DNA from 2 places in the Brevibacillus sp. NRS-1366 genome. Region 2 is predicted to be linked to the other one. Evidence: predicted binding sites of a transcription regulator. Region 2 holds the regulator's gene; the other holds the start of a gene.
The links. The regulator NrdR, encoded in region 2, represses ribonucleotide reductase genes. The targets are predictions, from matches to a motif close to AACACNATATATNGTGTT.

Region 1: the regulator NrdR is predicted to act here: its motif matches at 3,176-3,193, upstream of nrdJ (ribonucleoside-triphosphate reductase, adenosylcobalamin-dependent).

Annotation. Positions count from the first base shown of each region.
Region 1 is NZ_JBITPN010000018.1:96,113-106,279, reverse strand. Features, by position in the region: gene ACIFQN_RS12225 (FxsA family protein) at 1-258, opposite strand, end outside; gene ACIFQN_RS12220 (acyl-CoA thioesterase) at 261-731, opposite strand; gene nrdJ (ribonucleoside-triphosphate reductase, adenosylcobalamin-dependent) at 818-3,079, opposite strand; gene pyk (pyruvate kinase) at 3,591-5,345, opposite strand; gene pfkA (6-phosphofructokinase) at 5,407-6,366, opposite strand; gene accA (acetyl-CoA carboxylase carboxyl transferase subunit alpha) at 6,588-7,544, opposite strand; gene accD (acetyl-CoA carboxylase, carboxyltransferase subunit beta) at 7,511-8,455, opposite strand; gene ACIFQN_RS12190 (glutamate decarboxylase) at 8,476-8,658, opposite strand; gene ACIFQN_RS12185 (FadR/GntR family transcriptional regulator) at 8,737-9,408, opposite strand; gene ACIFQN_RS12180 (NAD(P)-dependent malic enzyme) at 9,506-10,167, opposite strand, start outside.
Region 2 is NZ_JBITPN010000002.1:12,068-22,234, reverse strand. Features, by position in the region: gene ACIFQN_RS00810 (replication initiation and membrane attachment family protein) at 1-1,387, opposite strand, end outside; gene nrdR (transcriptional regulator NrdR) at 1,541-2,029, opposite strand; gene ACIFQN_RS00800 (HD-GYP domain-containing protein) at 2,168-3,298, shown strand; gene ACIFQN_RS00795 (glyceraldehyde-3-phosphate dehydrogenase) at 3,366-4,412, opposite strand; gene ACIFQN_RS00790 (lytic transglycosylase domain-containing protein) at 4,607-5,170, opposite strand; gene coaE (dephospho-CoA kinase) at 5,167-5,775, opposite strand; gene mutM (DNA-formamidopyrimidine glycosylase) at 5,799-6,626, opposite strand; gene polA (DNA polymerase I) at 6,673-9,327, opposite strand; gene ACIFQN_RS00770 (divergent polysaccharide deacetylase family protein) at 9,470-10,167, shown strand, end outside.

The DNA.
Region 1 (10,167 bases), on a different contig from region 2:
CAAGAGCAGAATCCCACCAATCAAAACCAAAACCCCATCAATCAAGGTTTCCGTGGGCATCTGCCCGCGAGCAAGCTGGAACTGAACCATGCGAAACACCTGGACCCCTTGCTGCTTGGCCATCCAAGCTCCAAAGAGGCTTGTTAAAATGACCAGAAGGGCAGTATTCCATCCACCAATCATCGAACCTACAGCAATCAATCCCCACATCTCTACTCCAAAAATGACAATGAAAAGGACGACGAGGATACGCAGCATGATTATTCCTCTCCTTTGTGCATGGTGGTCAGCCAATCGTATATGGCAGGCTGTACCCGGGAAAGCCTGATCGGTTTTAACTCACTGTTGGTGAAGGCATGCATCGTCTCTCCTGACACCAAAAGCTCCTGATCTGCCACTCGAATAATCTCATAACAAAACGCAAGTCGAACAGCACTGACTTGGCCCACCCATGTCCGGATATCTACCTCATCATCGTATCGGGCAGGTTTTTTGTAGGAGATTCGGGCATCCATGACCGGAAGCATTATCCCTTTTTCCTCCAGCTCACGATACGTAAGACCAGTATGTCGAATGAATTCTGTCCGTCCCACTTCAAACCAATTCAAGTAATTCGCATGGTAGACTACACCCATCTGATCGGTCTCCTGGTAACGAACCCGCAACCGATGAGATTGAACAATTGGACGCAAACGCTCGTCTCCCCTTTCTTTATATACGTATTGTACCATAGACAAGCTGTGGTATTGATAACACAAAAAACGGAGAGGAACTGATCTCAGTCCTCCCCGCTTGAAGTCATGCAACGCTTATTTTATTAACGAATTGGGCAAGCGCCGCCTTCGCAAGATTCGGCTGTTGACAGATCAGCCTCACCGCCTGTTTCGTATTGTTGCAGAATAGCCGGATCAAACGGCTTCATTGTTTCTTTCAAAGCCTCGTATTGTTCCTTGGAGCATTCTTCGTACGGTGCGAGCTGATAGTTGCCTCCATCCAGCTGCAAGAACGATACCCCGACAAAATTGTCCCAATTTGCGTAGACAATCTCTTCTACTTCGTTCCACTCTTCCTTGCGAACCGTAATCGTGTTGGAGGAGTTATGCTCGGTATATTCTTTTTGGAAACGGAAGTACGTATCAAATTGGCGTTTTGCACTAACCTCGTTTTTGGTTTCCTCTGCACCTGATGCAACTGGGAAATCAATAACCAGCGTCCGTGCATTTGCCATACGCTCTTCGTACGTGTCACCCGGTGTGCCGACCTCAGGGTTTACTGTCCAGCCAAGGGCTTGTACCGCTTTGGCCAATGGGTCCTCTGCGTTTATACGGATACGACGAATATAGTATGGGGAGTGCGACCAGTGCAGACCACTCGAAACACCACCAGCTACCTGCGACAGCGTCCCTTCTGGTTTTACTGTGGTAACGAGAAGCGGTGAGTTAACACGCAGCTCGTAAGCGTAGCGGTTCGCCTCATCGCGAGCAGCGTTGCCCAATTGACGGAGCAGCTCCAATTCCTGTTCTTCGGTGTATCCGAGAAAAGCGAGCGCATCTTTTACCCCTGTCAGGGATGTTCCAAGCAGTCTGTCGCGCTGTTGAACCGTATCCCAGTGCGGCAGCTCTAGAGTAACCAATGTCATCCGCAGACCGGCACGAGCCGATTTACGTTGGGCTTCCAAAAGTCCTTCGAGATCCAAATATTTGGAGCCATCCGCGTTATCTTTGACAAATTCTACGAGATTCACTGTTGTCAGGTTGCAGACACCATAGGAATCAAGCAAAATTTCCGCACAAGGATTCAAGCCTTCTGCATTAGGACGACGACGGTTCGCTTCTTCCAAATTGATAAAGCCAGGCTCGCCTTCGAGCTGCATCAACGTAAAGACGAGGTGCAGGAAGTCTTTGGATGGCTGTTTCGTAAAGGCAATCGAGTTGTTGGACATACGGCGATGGTCAAGACCAAAGCGGCCATCCCCTACATTTTGAATGCTGTCAAACCAAACCGGCTTGTGTTCACCCAAGAGCTCGCCCACTCGGCGGTGATGGGCCAGCTGGTCCTCTGTCCAGAAGCCGTTAATCCCGTATTTAGCCATCATGCACTCGTAATCATCATGGTCAAACAAGAAGATCTCAGCCGTGCGGCGGACGCCACCTACCACAACGTTTGCACCGATCAGATTGCCGATGTCCAGGATATGTACCGGACGAATTTTACCGTATCCTTTTTCATCGCTCTCAATCGGAGCCAAATGCTGGTCGATCTGGTTTTTCAGAACTTTATCAATTCCTTCAAACATTTCACGAAGCGGCTCATGACCACTTGCTGTACCACCAAAGCGCTTCAGACGCTCGCCTTTTGGCCGGACGCTGTTGTAGGAAATTTTGACTGTATGAATATGCTCATAGGCTTTGTCAGTCAAGATTTGCAGATAGAGACGAAGCGATTCTACCCAGCCCTCTTTACTGTCACCTACATAAATTTTGGCAAATCCATTTTCCAATACGTTTACCTCGGAGCGCTCAAGACGCTGATGCTTTGGAAGCGGCTTGTACTCGGAGGAAAGCAGGGATACATTGGTGCGGATCGGAGTGAGTCCCGCCGCCATTTCCTTTGTGCACTTGAAGCCTACGCCAGTACCAACCAACAACAAATAAAACAGGTCTCCCAAATCATCCCACGATTTGATATTTAAAAAAGAGCAATTGAAGTTGGCGAGTGGATACAAATCCGCTACGCCATTCTCCGCGCCGCCAACCCACAAAGTGCGACCAGACAAAAACTGGCGGAGATTAAACATATTGTCAAACAATCCTTCTGCCTCTTGCTCCATCAAACGCGAATCTGCATGAAGTCCAATCTTGCTCAAGTGCTGATAAGCTAGCTTGATATTGTAATCCACCGAGCGGCGGCATGTTTCTTTCCAGGTTTCCCGTCTTCCCTTTTCTGGAATAAAGCGAGAATAAGTACGGTAGTAAACGAATTGTCCAAGCGGACTCATATGGACAGGAAAATCAGGGTATTGATCTAGAAATTCATCCGTAAGAAAACGGGTACGGGTTACGGTCTCAGTCGCCAGCATATCAGTTCCTCCTTCAAATCTTTCCTCTCTAGTTAACTATCTTTATCTGAAAAACTCAATAGTTTTACCTATATGTTGTGCTAAATAATTTTCGACAACACTAGATATAGTATTGTTTATAAAAAAACACTTGACACATATTCCCGAACATTATGCGAGAAATGGCAAAGTCATGGCCTCGCTATTTTCATATGTATCAGCTCTTATCACTGCAAGAATTCGCCTCTTCTTCTGATCCTTTCCTCATGGTAAATCTCGAACGATCAAAACCAAATCTGCCCATAACGGCTTATGGAAACACGCAAGCCTCCGAAATAACTCCTCGTCTGTTTGAGAACGTACCGACCGATTTTAACAGATTCCAGCGTTCATTGCATTACCTAAAAACCACCGTCGGCAGGTAAAAAACGGAATTTCCTACATGGGGAATTGCATTCTAGGCCACGCCAAAAAAGGGTGACGTTGGTGTCACCCTTTCACGATGCTCACTAGTTAAATTGCATCTTTGGACCTAGAGAACTCTGGCATGTCCGGAGTAAATATGTCCACGCTCGGAATCGACTGTGACAATCTGACCATCTTTCAGGACTTCTGTCGCGAACGGTACACCGACGATGACAGGAACGCCCACATTCAAGCCGACAATTGCTGCATGAGAGGTAAGTCCACCCTCTTCACAAATCACAGCTCCCGCCTTTTTAAACGCTTCAATCATGTCCGAATCAGTTCCGATCGTTACCAGGATCGAGCCTTCCTCCACTTTTGCTAAAGCTTCCTCTGCAGAGCGAGCCAAAACGACCTTGCCGCTCACGACTTTTCGTCCGATGCCCTGTCCTTTTGCCACGATATCGCCGATCACATGGATTTTCATCAGATTGGTTGTCCCTACCTCACGTACAGGAACCCCTGCCGTAATCACGACCAGATCACCGTGGCGAACAAATCCGGCATCCAGCGCTTCCTGAACAGACATGTCCAGCATTTCATCTGTCGTGTTAGCCAGTACACCTTTTACCGGATATACCCCGTTGACGAGCGCAAGACGACGGATGACACGAGCATGCGGCGTCACAGCCACAATCGGAGCCTTCGGACGGAATTTGGAAACCATCCGTGCTGTATGACCGCTTTCTGTTGCCGTTATAATCGCAGCCGCATCCAGATCCAGAGCAGCATTGGACACCGCCTGACTGATCGCATCCGTAATCGTTACCTGCTTGAGCTGCGCTTGTGCATACAAGATCTCCCGATAGTTCAGCTCTTGTTCCGCGCGAACTGCGATGCGATCCATCGTTTCGACTGATTCCACAGGATACTTACCTGCTGCTGTTTCTCCAGACAGCATGATTGCATCTGTGCCGTCAAAGATCGCGTTTGCCACATCGCTTGCTTCTGCACGGGTCGGTCTAGGGTTACGCTGCATGGAATCGAGCATTTGGGTGGCCGTAATTACCGGCAACGCCTGCTCGTTACATTTTTTAATCAGCTTTTTCTGCACAAGCGGCACTTCTTCAGCCGGAATTTCTACACCCAAATCACCACGGGCTACCATGATTCCATCCGTTACCACCAGAATTTCATCGACGTTATCGACGCCTTCCTGGTTTTCGATTTTCGCGATAATATCAATGTGAACTTTGTGGCGCTCCAAAATTTGACGGATTTCCAGAATGTCAGTCGCTTTGCGTACAAAAGAAGCTGCAATGAAATCGACGTCCTGCTGAATACCGAATTCGATATCCTGCGCGTCTTTCTCAGTAATCCCTGGCAAATTGATTTTCACACCTGGAACGTTGACGCCTTTTTTGCTCTTCAGTGTTCCGCCGTTCTTGATCAAGCAGACGATCTCATTACCCTGTACTTCTTGCACCGTAAGACCAATCAGGCCGTCATCAATCAAAATCGTATCGCCTGAAGTTACATCATGGGGCAATTCAGGATAGGTAATGGAGACGCGATCAGCTGTTCCTGCCACTTCCTCAGTCGTGAGGATAATCGTATTGCCTTCCATAAGCTCCACTGCATCAACTGCTAGCGTGCCTGTACGAATTTCAGGTCCTTTGGTATCCAACAGAATCGCCACCGGCTTGCCTGTTTCCTCAGACGCTTTGCGGATGTTCACAATCCGCGCGGCATGTTCCTCATGCGAGCCATGAGAAAAGTTCAGGCGCGCTACATTCATCCCTGCATCAATCAGTTTTTTCAGCGTTTCGACTGACTCACTTGCCGGACCAATCGTACATACAATTTTTGCTTTCCTCAACATAGGATACTGCCTCCTCTAAACTCTTAGAAAACCAGGCTACGTCATACCCACGTGCCAAGGGTTATATCGAAAGCGTTCGAGCCAACTGGTAAATGGACAAATCCAACTGGTGTTTTTGTGCCAGTGCCTCATTAAAATCTACATCGATGATGATATTATTCTTGATTCCGACCATCCTGTCTTTTTTGCCTTCCAACAAAAGGTCAACGGCTGCAGCCCCCATTCGACTTGCCAGCATTCGATCCATCGCTGTTGGAGAGCCGCCACGCTGAATGTGGCCCAAGACGGTCACCCGCGTCTCCCAGCCCGTCTCTTTGGTGATCGCTTCCGCATAGGAAGACGCACTGCCCACACCCTCGGCTACGATGATGATGGAATGCTTTTTCCCGCGTCGTTGTCCTGCGTGCAGACGCTCGAGAATATCGCTCATGTCTTGAGATTCTTCCGGAATGATAATGGATTCGGCCCCAGCCGCAAGACCCGCCCACAGCGCCAGATCACCAGCATCGCGACCCATCACCTCAATGATGTACGTACGCTCATGTGATGTGGCCGTATCGCGGATTTTATCAATTGCGTCAACAATGGTATTTAACGCCGTATCAAATCCAATCGTGAAATCAGTGCACGGAATATCGTTGTCGATCGTTCCTGGTACGCCAATCGTAGGAAAGCCTTTTTCAGTCAGCTTTTGAGCGCCGCGGAAAGATCCGTCTCCGCCAATCACAATCAGCCCTTCGATTCCGTAGGTGCGGAGCTTTTCTACCGCTTTTTGCTGTCCAGCCTCTGTCTTGAATGCCTCACTGCGGGCTGAGTAGAGAATGGTTCCACCCCGTTGAATAATATCACCTACGGAGCCCAGCGACATTTCCTGGATGTCCCCGTTCATCAGCCCTTCGTACCCGTGGTACACGCCGTACATTTGTACCCCATGGTAAGCGGCCCGACGAACTGCGGCCCGAACAGCAGCATTCATACCGGGAGAATCCCCACCGCTGGTCAAAACTGCAAGCTTTTGCATGGAATCCACCTCTCCAATCATGTCGTCTTTAGCATCTCTTGAATCGGAAACAGTATGTACCATATCTACTATGAAACATGCTGTATCATTCCGATTTCAATATCTGTTATACTGAGTGCAGATATGTGCTATACTTTTCGAAAGATCTGATAACTCCTTCATCCGACTTCGATTGTAGCAGATTTTCCTTGCAGAAAAAAGCCAAAAAACGCCCCCTGATTTTACAGGGAGGCGTACTGACCGATCTGTTTAAATTTCTCATAGCGATCCTGTATCAATTCATCCGGGGTCAATTGACCAAGCTGTTCTAGTTGCTCGGCAATCACAGCTTTCACCGAGCTAGCCTGCGCAATGAGATCGCGATGGGCGCCGCCGAATGGCTCCGGGATGATTCCATCAATGACTCCAAGTTCCAACAAGTCAGGAGCCGTAATTTTCATCGACTCTGCCGCTCGCATGCCGAGGCTGGAATCCCTCCAAAGGATCGCTGCCGCGCTTTCTGGCGCAATCACGGAGTACCAGGAATTCTCCAGCATGAATATTCGGTTGCCTACGCTGATCGCAAGCGCACCGCCGCTACCGCCTTCCCCTGTGACAATACAAATAATCGGCACACGAAAAGTAGCCATTTCCCGTAAATTTCGGGCAATCGCTTCACTTTGGCCACGCTCTTCTGCCGCTTTTCCAGGGTAAGCACCTTTTGTATTAATAAAGCAGATGATCGGCCGACCAAATTTATCAGCCTGCTGCATAATGCGAAGAGCCTTCCGATATCCTTCTGGATGAGCCATACCAAAATTACGCTTGATGTTGTCTTTAGTGTCTTTCCCCGTTTGGTGACCAATGACGGTAACCGGACGCCCGTCGAATTTGGCAATCCCACCCACAATGGAATGATCGTCTCCAAACAACCGGTCCCCGTGCACTTCGATAAAATCAGTAAAAAGAAGCTGTATATAGTCCAAAGTAGTAGGCCGTTCCGGATGACGGGCGAGCTGCACGCGCTGCCACGGTGTCAGGTTGCCGTAAATTTGCTGTGCCAGCTCTTTTGCTTTTTGTTCCAGGCGCTTCACTTCATCGGAAAAATCAATGCCTTTTTCTTCCGTAAAGCGACGCAATTCCTTGATCTTGTCTTGCAGTTCTACTAATGGCTTTTCAAAGGGGAGTTCGCCTGCCATGTTTCCACTCCTTCCCGTGACGTATGCATCTCTACCAGCTTGGATAGCGTTGTGCGCATATCCTTACGGTGTACCACCATGTCGAGTTGTCCGTTTTTCAGCAAGAATTCGGCTGTCTGGAAGTCTTTCGGCAACTCCTGGCGGATCGTCTGTTCAATGACGCGACGTCCGGCAAAGCCGATCATAGCTCCTGGTTCTGCGATATTGTAATCTCCGAGCGAAGCAAAGCTAGCGGATACACCACCGTATGTAGGATTGGTCATGACTGAAATAAACAACAGGCGTTCCCGATCCAGACGAGACAATGCCGCGCTTGTCTTGGCCATTTGCATCAGACTCAATATGCCTTCTTGCATGCGTGCTCCCCCAGATGCGGAGAACAAGATAAACGGCAAGCGGCGGTCGATCGCTTGCTCAATTGCACGAGTGATTTTTTCACCCACAACTGATCCCATGCTGGCTATCCGAAAATGGGAGTCCATTACACCAATAATGATGCGGTTCCCACTTAGAACACCTTCTCCAGTAATGACAGCCTCATTCAAATTGGAGTTGGCCTTGTCCTGCTCTATCTTCTCCAGATACCCTGGAAACCCGAGCGGATTGGCGGTAGTCAGACCAGCGTCAAACTCCTCTGTCAGCACACCCTCATCCAACAGCGATTGCAAGCGCTCTGGAGCGGACATGACATAATGAAACTGGCAGCCTTTGCAGACGCGCAGATTCTTCTCCAGATCCTTGGAGTAGTGAATCGTCCCGCAATGCGGGCATTTATTCATCAATCCCTCAGGAACTTCCTTTTCTCTTGTTCCCGCTTCCTTGGTCGCATCAGTGGAAGCAGGGACGCGTGCTAATGTCTCTGAAGGGACTGTAGCAAACTTACGCTTTTTCCCAAAAAGATCTTTAAGCACAGGTACACCCACCTTTCTCTTCAGTGAAGGATCGTGCCGAGTACATCCCGGACTTCGCTTAGCTCGCCCTCTGGCACGAGAATCTCATATTGCTTGGAGACCTTCGCCTCACGAACCTTTACCAGGAATCCTTCATCTGTCAAACGTTGCTGTATCCGTTCTGCGATTTTAGCGCTAGGAGCGATGTAGATGACGGTCCACATGCTGGCTTCCTCCTTCATCGTCCAATACAGGTCTGCATCATCATATCACAGCGCCAGCGCCCCTCGCAAATAGGGAAATCAGAGCTTGCTGTTCTCCAAATGGTGCCTCATTCTCTCAACAGCGACGTTGACATTTCCTTCCTGGATTGCCTCCATAATCTGCCGATGTTCCATCAGTGCTGCGCGTGCTCTGCCTTCGCGAGACAGCGACTCAATCCGTACGCTGTTGCTGTACTCAACCAAAGGTGTCCATATGCGGTGCAGAATCGAATTCCGGCTGGAGCGGCAAATGACGCGATGAAACTGGTAGTCTTCCTCTGTCGGTACTTCTCCGCGTTCTACCCGTTCCTCAGCACTTGCCAAAATCCGTTCCATTTCCTCAAAATGCTTGGTCGTAGCACGTCTGCAGGCCAGCCGGATTGCATCCAGCTCCAACATCCGCCGCATCTCAATTAAGTCCTTCTTGGTTTTCGCATCCCGCAGAATAAAAAAACCAAGAATATCAATAAAGCGATTATGCCGGTAATGCTTGAGGAATGTGCCTTCCCCTCGACGCGTTTCGATCAGCCCGAGGAGTTCAAGGGCCCGGAGAGCTTCACGTACAGAGGAACGGCCAGCACTGAGCTGCTCGGACAATTCCCGCTCTGAGGGAAGCTTGTCGCCGGGCCGCAAGTTTTGCTCCTGAATAATTTCATGAAGCTGCAGGAGAATGCCTTCGTATACCTTTCGATCCTGGGTAGAGTCGAGCACGATGATCCTCCTTATTCTTATCTACTGTGAATTGAAGCACCCTCCTTGGACGCTTGCATACAAACACGTCTTTCGGAGGGTGCTGACTGCTTTGTTCCTACACTTGTTGATAGGAAATGGCAGCCAAGCTGTTTGTTTTTGCTTTTACTTCTTCCGGGTCGATGGTGATACGGGCTACGCCGGTATCCATCGCCGCTTTTGCAACCGCAGCAGCGACATTCGGAGCCACACGTGCATCGAATGGTGCTGGGATTACTTTATCAGCAGAAAGCTCTTCTGGTGCGATCAGATCTGCAATCGCGTATACGGCTGCCAGTTTCATTGCTTCGTTGATTTCTGTAGCGCGGGTATCGAGCGCTCCGCGGAAGATTCCTGGGAAAGCAAGTACGTTGTTCACTTGGTTCGGGAAGTCGGAACGGCCTGTGCCGACAACTGCTGCACCTGCTGCTTTTGCTTCTTGCGGCATGATTTCAGGAGTAGGATTCGCCATTGCAAAAATGATGGCATCGCGGTTCATGGATCGCACCATCTCTTGTGTTACGGCACCAGCCACAGATACCCCAATGAACACATCTGCTCCCTTCATCGCGTCAGCCAGATCACCTTGCAGCTTGTCGCGGTTGGTGATCTTCGCCATTTCTTCCTTCACAGGGTTCATTCCGAACGGACGACCCTCGTACACGATCCCTTTTGTATCGCACATGATCACTTCTTTTACACCCATGGAGATCAAAAGTTTCATGATGGCGATCCCGGCAG
Region 2 (10,167 bases):
AGATGAGCTTTCCTTTTGCGGACGGTTCTCCGTTCTTCTCCTGCTCTCTTTGCCATTCCACCGAAGCCGGCAGTTTGTCCTGCAAAATAGCCCTGCCATTGCGGCGTACAGGAGATGATTCCTTCTTGCTCCCTTTTGCCTTTTCCTGTGTCTGCGCTCGCTGATCGGCCCGTTCCAGGATTTGCTTCACGGCTTCATCCACGGTGGCGATCCGCTTTGCCTTCCAGCTATCGCGAATCGTTTCCATGTACGCTTTTGGCAGTTCCATCTGCATGCTGGCAAGCGTATGCAGGATCAAGGCATTCACTACTTCGGCCTGCAGCCCATCTGCAAAAACGAGCGTTTCGGCTCGCTCCAGAAAGACCTTGCTCACTCTGCCGCCTACCACCCGTTCCAGGAGGGCAAGCGGAGACAGCAGGCGGCAGGCACGTACGAATGCTTCACTGCCTGGCTCTGGCAATCTGCCGGGTCCCCACTCATCCTCTCCCGATGTAGGGACTAAATTATTGCGATACAGCTTGTCCTCTGTGTAGCGCTGCACTAATCGCTTGCGCAGCACTTCCCCATCCAGGCTTCGGTCTGATTTGTACAAGGTCCAGTCACGCAGTTCTTGGCCCATTCCCCAACTGTCCAGCTGATAAAAATGGCAGAGCTGATACAAAAGCTCCATGCTTTTCCCATCCAAAACCTTGGACGAATCTGCATTGTCTGGCAAATAAAGACGCAGGGACGAAACACTGAGTGGATGGTTCACCTGTGCTTCGTAATTTGACTTCAAGGCAGCCTGCGGGAAGCTCGTCTCCATTTCGGTTAAAAACAGTTCTCTTTCCGAGCCTTTTTTTACTTCCAATTCAGAGGGCTTCAAGGATTGGAACACTTCATGAAAATCCTTGGTTACATTTTCTACGATCGAATATTCCTGATCGAGACCGCTTCCAAGAACGTCAGCGTACTGCTGTCTAAGCTGCTGAAAGCGAATATTTTCGATCTTGTTTAAAAGCATCAACGATAGGACGTAATCAGCAAAAAATTCAGCGGGAGTGAGAGGTGGCTTTACCAGATACTCATAGTAATAGTCGCGCTGCTGATTTTCTCGCCGCCGCACCTCTACCAGCCCGATCGCCTCCAATCGTTCACGCGCATCCAAAAGCTTATCCAGCGACAACGATGTAGTAAGCATAAGACTGCGGTGTGTGCCTTCCGTGGCGGCACCGCTTTTTTCTTGTACTCCGTGGACGAGCAGTTGATAGAGGGAGTACGATTCGACACCGATGATCGGCAAATACAACTGGGTGACAAAGCCCGTTTCGGCGAAGCTGATCGGCCTCGCCATCCGCACCAGATAACGATCCTTCGGCAACAATTCGTTCCAAACTAAACGACGCATCGGCTCTTCCCTTCCTGACAAATCTCGATTCTCCTATTATAGCAGAAGCCGTCTGCAAGTGCTTTGAAATCAGTTGGAAAGCCAAAGAAGCTCTTGCGAAATGCGTCGCGAGAGCGTGGGTTACCAAATAGTGGATAGGGGGGAAACTACCCCCTACTCCTTTGGTGGAAATAAGGAATGGCTGTTTCGAGCTTGAGCGAGTAGCTCCTCCAGCTCTTTCATGAATACATTAATATCTTTGAATTGACGATAAACAGATGCAAAACGAACGTAAGCCACTTCGTCTACATGGTACAAACGCTCCATGACCTTCTCCCCAACATCATTGCTCGGGATCTCGGCTTGACCACAGCTGCGCAGCTCTTTTTCGATATCGTTCACTACATGCTCCAGCACTTCCAGAGGTACAGGCCGCTTCTCGCATGCCCGAACCAATCCGCGCAAGATTTTATCCCGACTGAATTCCTCGCGGGTGCCATCTTTTTTCACGATCAAAAGCGGCGTTTCCTCGACCATCTCAAATGTAGTGAACCGACGTTCGCATTTTTCACATTCGCGGCGACGACGAATGGATTTATTATTATTGAAGGGACGTGAATCTAGGACTCTAGTCCCGTTATACTCGCAGAATGGACAACGCATATCAGAATCAACTCCAATACCTACGATACTTGTCTACAGTGTCCCTCAATTTCCCTGCAGAAGTCAAGTCAATCCTTGTACCTATTTCAAGCATAAGTCGAATGGAGTACAATATGGGTACTGTTGGAGGGATTTGTAATGCGTTTAGTATCTTTAAGACACGTCCAGCCAGGGATGAAACTGGGACGTACTGTTTTCACAGAAGATGGGAAAGTATTGCTCGGGGTCGGGATGCTCCTCACTGAGCGCCTGATTGGTGGCTTGGAACGTTCCGGTATTGATTCCGTCTACATTGACGATCCCCGCACTGAAGATATCGTGGTAGAAGAGGTCATTCGTCCACAAACCAGACAGATCGCTGTTGAAGCTATCGAAAAGACGATCAAACAGATTACCAACTCAAACAAATTGGCTCGAAAAATATCGTTAAAAGAAATGGGCCTTCACTTTCAACGCGCTTTCAGCTCCATCCTAGACGACCTGATGCTCAACAAGCAGATGGTGGGGCACTTGACTACAATCTCCACTCACTCGCCGTCCTTGTATCATCACAGCGTCAATGTAGCGGTACTGGCAACAGCTGTAGGCATGTCTCTCGGCTACAACCGGACACAACTGATGCAGCTCGGTATTGGTGCCATGCTGCATGATATTGGTAAAGTCAGCCTGCCCGAGGAATTGGTGCAAAAGAAAGAGCGTTGGTCAGAGGAAGAACGAGAATTGGCAAAACAACATACGATGCTTGGCTTTAATCTCTTACGCAAACAACACGACATTTCCCTATTGTCCGCCCACGTCTGTTTGCAGCACCACGAGCGGTTAAATGGAAGCGGCTATCCTCAGGGTCTGATGGGCAAGCAAATTCATGAATACGCGCAGATCGTCGGGATTTGCGACATTTATGATTCACTGACTTCTCCTCGTCCATGGCGAAAGCGGTACATGCCCCAAGATGCACTGGAATTCTTGCTTGGTTCAGGCGGTCATCTGTTCGAGCATCATCTGGTAAACGCCTTTATTAAGCATATTGCCGTCTTCCCGATCGGCAGCAGCATCGTGCTAAACACAGGCGAGATCGGTGTCATTTCAAAGGTCGATCCTGACTACTCTCATCGTCCAACCGTGCGCATCTTGAAAGATGGTCGCGGCAACGATGTCCATGCTCCCTTTGACTTGAATCTAAAAGTAAATCTCAAACTGTTTATTGTCGGCTTTGAAGATGATGAATTGTTTAGCCTCGGCGGCTTGTCTGAATCTTCACCCTCATAATGCAATCTAAAAAATACCCCCTTTGTGCTGTGTGGCAAAGGGGGTTGTTCGTTGTATTTAAGAGGAATTAGATTACACCAGCGGCCGCTGCTTCTTTTTGTGCAGACTGATTGTGCATCTCGGATACGTGACGCACCAAATCTACCACGCGGCAAGAATAGCCCCACTCGTTGTCGTACCAAGCAATTACTTTTACTTGGTTCGTACCCATTACCATCGTAGACAAACCGTCGATGATAGAAGAGTTTTCATTTCCGATAAAGTCGCTGGATACGAGCGGCTCGTCACAGAATTCCAGATAGCCCTTCATGCTGCCTTCGCTTGCTTCGCGCAGTACGCGATTCACTTCATCCACAGTAACTGGCTTCTTGGTGTTAACCACCAGGTCCACTACCGATACGTTTGGAGTAGGAACACGCAGGGAGAAGCCATTCAGCTTGCCGTTCAGCTCTGGCAACACCTTGCCAACCGCACGAGCCGCACCCGTCGTAGTTGGAATGATAGACTCGCCGGCAGCACGTGCACGACGCAGGTCTTTATGTGGATTGTCGATATTGACTTGGTCGTTAGTCAGCGAGTGAATCGTGGTCATCAGACCTTGCTCGATACCGAATTGATCGTTCAGCACTTTTGCTACTGGAGCGAGGCAGTTGGTTGTGCAGGAAGCATTGGAAACGATGTGATGGTTAGCATGCTCATAAATGCTGTCGTTTACACCCATAACAATCGTCGCGTCTTCTTCCTTAGCAGGCGCTGTAATGACAACCTTTTTCGCACCGCTTTGCAAGTGCTTGCCAGCCCCTTCACGATCTTTGAATTTGCCAGTTGCTTCAACGACGATTTCCACTCCCAACTCTCCCCACGGAAGCTTGAGCGGGTCACGGTCAGAAAGAACAACGGTCGCTTTGCCATCAACGATGATTTTGTTGTCTTGTACTTCCACTTTATTCTGCAGGCGTCCGTGAATGGTGTCATACTTCAACAAATGGGCAAGCGTCTCCGCTGGATAGCTGGCATTGATTGCAACGATTTCAATATTGGGGTCCTGAACAGCGCGGCGGAATACCATGCGTCCAATACGGCCGAAACCATTAATACCAATTTTGATTGTCATATAGAAACCCCTTTCGCAATTAAGTTACGCTTATCTGTTATCTTCATTATAATAAGTATGACACAATTATCAATGTGTTTTACTGAAAAATAAATATTTGGACGATTTCCCCCTGCTATTTTACTCATTGTGTTTTCCTCTAGGATGTCCAAAATGGGACAAAAGCCGCTCTCTAGGATGTAGAGAAACGGCTTTTAGTGCAATTGAAAGTCATAGATATTTTTGTAACGGTCATGATAATAGAGCACGCGCTGGACGTACAGCCGCGTCTCTCCAAAAGGGATATCCTCAATGGTCTCCCGTTGTCCGCTCCACTGCTCCGTTGTCAGCCAGCCGTTAACTTTTCCGGGCCCTGCATTGTAGGCGGCAATCACCTTAATCAAATCACCTTCGTACCGTGTAAGCAAGAAATTCAGATACCATGTTCCAATATCAATATTCATGACGGGGTCGTACAAATATTGATCGTTTTCCGGGTGTAAACCAGCCTGGTTGACAATCCACTCGGCCGTATCTGGCATGATTTGCATTAAGCCTACCGCTCCCTTTTTCGAGACGCGATCCGTCTTAAATCCACTCTCAGAACGAATCACTGCCAAGATCAGGTAGGGGTCCACCTGAAATTTTTGGGATGCCGTCACAATTTCTTTCTGGAATTTGATCGGGTACATCCACTTCCATACAAGAGGCGTATTGAGCAGCAGAAAAACGCTCATCAAGATAAGCAAAATCAATGCTGCCCGCTGGCCTGATTTCATGATCTCAGCTCCGACCGGATCACGGACAGCAATTCTTCCACTTGACGCTCTGTCTCTTCCCGTGTGTGAGAATTATTAATGAGGAAATCGGCTTCAAGCTTCTTCTGATCAATCGGAAACTGTGCCCGTAACCGTTTATGCGCCTGTTCTTCGTCCAATTCGTCTCGTTCCATCATCCGCGCCAGCTGCATGTCGCTAGGTGCGTAGACTACAACGATCTTTTCCACCAAGTATTGCAGCTTGCTCTCATACAGGAGTGGGATGTCCATAAAAACAATCTCAGCCCCATTTGCTTCTGCGGCTTCCGCTTCTTGGCGCATGACGCGACGCACCTCAGGGTGGACGATGGTATTCAGCTTTTGGCGCTCCGACTCGTCTGAAAACACGATTTCGCCCAGTTTTTTTCGGTCGATCTGTCCATTATCCAGCAAAATATCGCGGCCAAAATGACGTAGAATCGCTTCGTATGCGGGTTTTCCCGGCTCTACCACCTCGCGGGCAAGTTGGTCTGCGTCGATGACAGGAATACCACGCTCCCGCAGCATCGCAGTCACTGTGCTTTTTCCGGTGGCGATCCCGCCCGTTAATCCTAATATCATGCACATCCTCCTCTCCTGATAGAAATTGCTTACTTCTTCTGGCACCGTGGGCAAATGTGTGTTCCTCTGCCCCCTACCACAAACCGGACGATTTGCGTCCCACAAGTAACACAGGGCTCTTCTTTTCGTCCGTACACCATGAGCGATTGCTGGAACATTCCCATCTCACCTTGTCCGTTGACGTAAGACTTGATGGAGCTGCCGCCTTGTTCCACCGCTTCAGACAGTGTGGCGACAATGCTTTCATGCAAACGAACGATTTGTTTTCCGGTCAGTTTCCCCGCTGGACGCTCGGGGTGAATCCCTGCTTTAAAGAGAGACTCGTCCACATAAATATTCCCCAGTCCCACAATACATTCCTGGTTCAAGAGAAGTGGTTTAATTTTTGTTGGGCGCCCTTTCAATAAGGCACGCAAAACATCGGCAGTAAAGCTTTCTTCGAGCGGCTCAACCCCAAGCTTGGCCAGCGGTCCGGTGCTCGTCTCCATTCCACGCGGGAACAGATCCATCGTGCCAAACTGTCTGACATCGCGATAGCGAAGCTCCGTCTTGTCTGTAAAGTGAAAGATGACATGGGTATGCTTTTCAACAGGCTCATCGTGCTGGTACAAGCCGTACCGTCCTTCCATTCGCAAATGGGAGATGAGCACATCCTGATCTAGAAAAAACTGAATGAACTTGGCACGCCGCGTGATGTCCTGAATCGTTTGTCCAAGAAGCTGTGCCTTAAACGCCTCGACATCATCCGGCATGCGAATAATTCGTGGCAAAAAGACACTGACACTCTCGATCGTTTTCCCCAGCACCAGTCCACGCAATGTTCGAACGACGGTTTCCACCTCAGGTAATTCTGGCATATGCCTCCTCCTCTCGCTGTCTGAATCTCTCTTTTACTAGGCAGGCTTATTTCGCATCGTACCAGCTACGTCCGTAATTGACATCCACCTTGAGTGGTACATCCAGCGCAAGGGCGCTTTCCATGATCTCTGGCACCAGCTTTTGCATGATTGCAAGCTCCGGCTCCGGCACCTCGAACACCAATTCATCGTGTACCTGCAAAAGCATGCGGCTTGCCAGCCCTTGTTCAACCAGCGCCTCCTGCATGCGTAACATAGCCAGCTTGATTACGTCCGCTGCCGTCCCCTGAATAGGCGTATTCATCGCTGTGCGCTCAGCAAAGGAGCGCAGGTTGAAATTGCTGCTGCTGATGTCAGGGAGATAGCGGCGGCGGTGGAGCAAGGTCGTGACGTAACCGTCCTGCTTCGCCTGCTGCACGATCTCTTCCATCCAACGCTTAACCCCCGCGAAAACGTCAAAATATCGCTCGATGAAATCGCCAGCTTCCTTGCGTGTGATATTCAGGTTCTGGGACAACCCGTAGTCACTGATTCCATAAACGATCCCAAAGTTAACAGCTTTGGCCTGGCGGCGCATCAATGAGGTAACATCCTCGTCGCTAACACCAAACACATCCATGGCTGTTCGTGTATGGATATCCATGCCCTTGCGGAAGGCATCGATCAAATTTTCGTCACGCGAGATATGCGCCAAAATGCGTAGCTCGATCTGGGAGTAGTCGGCCGCCAGCATATACCATCCGTCCTCTGATGGGATGAACGCCTCGCGAATTTTTCTTCCTTCTTCCATCCGGATCGGGATATTTTGCAGGTTGGGATCCGTACTCGACAATCGGCCCGTTGCCGTCGTCCCTTGATTATAGATCGTATGCACCTTGCTCGACTGGCTGTGGATCTCCTTCGTCAAGCCTTCAATGTAGGTCGACCGCAGCTTGCCCAACTGACGGAAAGTGAGAATCGAATCAATAATAGGATGATACGGAGCCAGCTTTTCCAATACATCTGCACTGGTGGACGGGCCTGTCTTTGTCTTTTTCAGAACGGGCAATGCCAATCTGTCGAACAGAATCTCGCCCAATTGCTTAGGTGAATTGATGTTAAACGGCTCACCGCCCGCCAGCTCATAAATTTGCTTGGTCAGATCGGCCAGCTTGACATCCAGCTCCTCGCCCATCTGGAACAGACGGTCTCGATTCACCTTGACGCCTTGTTTTTCCATGAGAGCGAGGACCATGCTGAGCGGCTCCTCAAGGTCGTTTAACAACGCCTCCATCTCGTTTTCCGCCAGTTGCTCACGTAGAACAGGGACACTTTGCCAGATCGCAGCAGCTTTATGGGCTACGTGCTCACTCAGTACATCCGTTTCGGGTACGAGACGCTTTGCTCCCTTGCCATATACCTCTTCATCAGAGCGCACTCTCACTTGGGCATACTGGCTTGCGATGCTGTCTAAGGTAGGGTTGCTTTCTGTCGCATTCAGCAAATACGAAGCGAGGTAAACATCAAAGCTGATGCCCTCAACAGCCAACCCATGCCATGCCAGTCCCACTGTGTCGCGTTTCCCATCAAAAGCCCATTTTTCCTTGGAAGGGTCTTTGAGCCATGCACCAAACGCTTTCCACTCGCTGGCTACATCCCACGGCACGTACAAAGTCGTATCTTCAGCCGCCAGTCCAAATCCAAGAATGGGAGCATGGTGATAGTTATCGCCATCCATTTCTACATAAACAGCCATCAGTTCAGTCAACTTCGCCTCATATTTTTCGGTTGTTTCTGCTGAGACGACCTCAAATGAAAACGGCTTAGCCTCCGCTAGTTGTCCGCCTCCATCAGCATTATGCGCCACTTTGATTTTGGACAGCAGCGATTTGAATTCCATCTTTTTAAAGAACTCGCCAAGCTGCAAGCCATCGTAACCGTCATAGCCGGTCTCCTGGACGTCCAGCTCAACTGGCGCTTCCCGCAAAATCGTTGCGAGTGCCTTGCTCATATTTGCCTTGTCTACATTCTCGCGCAAATTCTCCTGCAGCTTTTTACCGGAGATACGGTCGATGTTTTCCAAAACCTGTTCTACGGAGCCATATTCATGCAACAGCTTCAGCGCTGTTTTCTCACCGACACCTGGCACGCCTGGAATATTGTCTGAGGAATCCCCCATCAGACCTTTTAAATCAATAATTTGCAGCGGCTTCAAGCCATATTTATCGTTAATTTCTTGTGGCGTATACAGCTCGATCTCGCTGACTCCCTTGCGCGTCAAAGCTACCGAAACGTGGTCGGAAACGAGTTGGAGCATATCCTTGTCTCCTGTGATTACGGTCGTTTTCCATTCATGCTCGTCCGCTTTTTTCGTCAGGGTCCCGATAATATCGTCTGCCTCATAGCCTTCCAGCTCAAAACGTTTAATTGTGCATGCGTCCAAAAGCTCCCGAATCAGCGGAAACTGTTCAGAAAGCTCAGGTGGGGTTTTGCTGCGCCCTCCTTTGTACTCGGCATACTCGGTATGGCGAAATACGACTTTCCCCGCATCAAACGCAACCATGATATGCGTAGGCTTCATTTCCTCCAGCACTTTTAGCAGCATGGTAGTAAAACCCAGCACGGCATTGGTATGCAATCCCGCTGAAGTAGACAGCAAAGGAAGCGCATAAAACGCCCGGTTGGCAACGCTGTTTCCATCAATTAATACAAAATGACTCAAGGAATCCGACCCCTCTCGTTACAAAACTACTATCTTTAATCGTAACATAGGGGAATCATCTAAGCCAAGTCTATGAATGAGCTGGGTAAATAGTGGATCGCTTGAACAGACTATGAAAAAAATGGACAAGGAAGGCGATCGTATGTATTGGAAAAAATCCTTTGCTTTTTTTATTGCTGTCCTGCTGCTTTTAAGTACAGGTCGGACTGGTGCAGCCTCTTTATCCACCGAGCAGGAGCACCCTACGAAAAAGGTGGTTGCCTTTGTCATTGATGATTTTGGCAATAACATGTCTGGAACAGCGGAAATTTTGGCTCTTCCGGTGCCCCTGACCGTTGCAGTCATGCCGTTTTTGCCCAGCACGAAGCAAGATGCAGAGCTAGCCCATCAAAAAGGTCATGACGTCTTCGTCCACATGCCGATGGAGCCTGTAAAAGGAAAACGCTCCTGGCTTGGACCAGGGGCAATTACAACGGATCTCTCTGATGAAGAAATCCGCAGTCGGGTGCAAAAAGCGATTGATGATGTGCCGCATGCCATCGGAATGAACAATCACATGGGCTCAAAAGTGACAGCAGACGAGAGGATCATGCGTATTATCATGAGTGTCGTCAAAGAACGGGGGCTGATCTATCTCGACAGTAAAACGACAGATAAAAGCGTAGCTTCCAAAATTGCAACCGAGATGGGGGTACCGCATACTGAAAACCAGATTTTTCTCGATGATGTATACTCTGTCCCTCATATCACCCAGCAAATGGAAAAGGTGTGCAAGCGCATTGGCAATCACCCGCTCTGTGTAGCCATCGGTCACGTCGGTCCTCCGGGCAAAAAAACAGC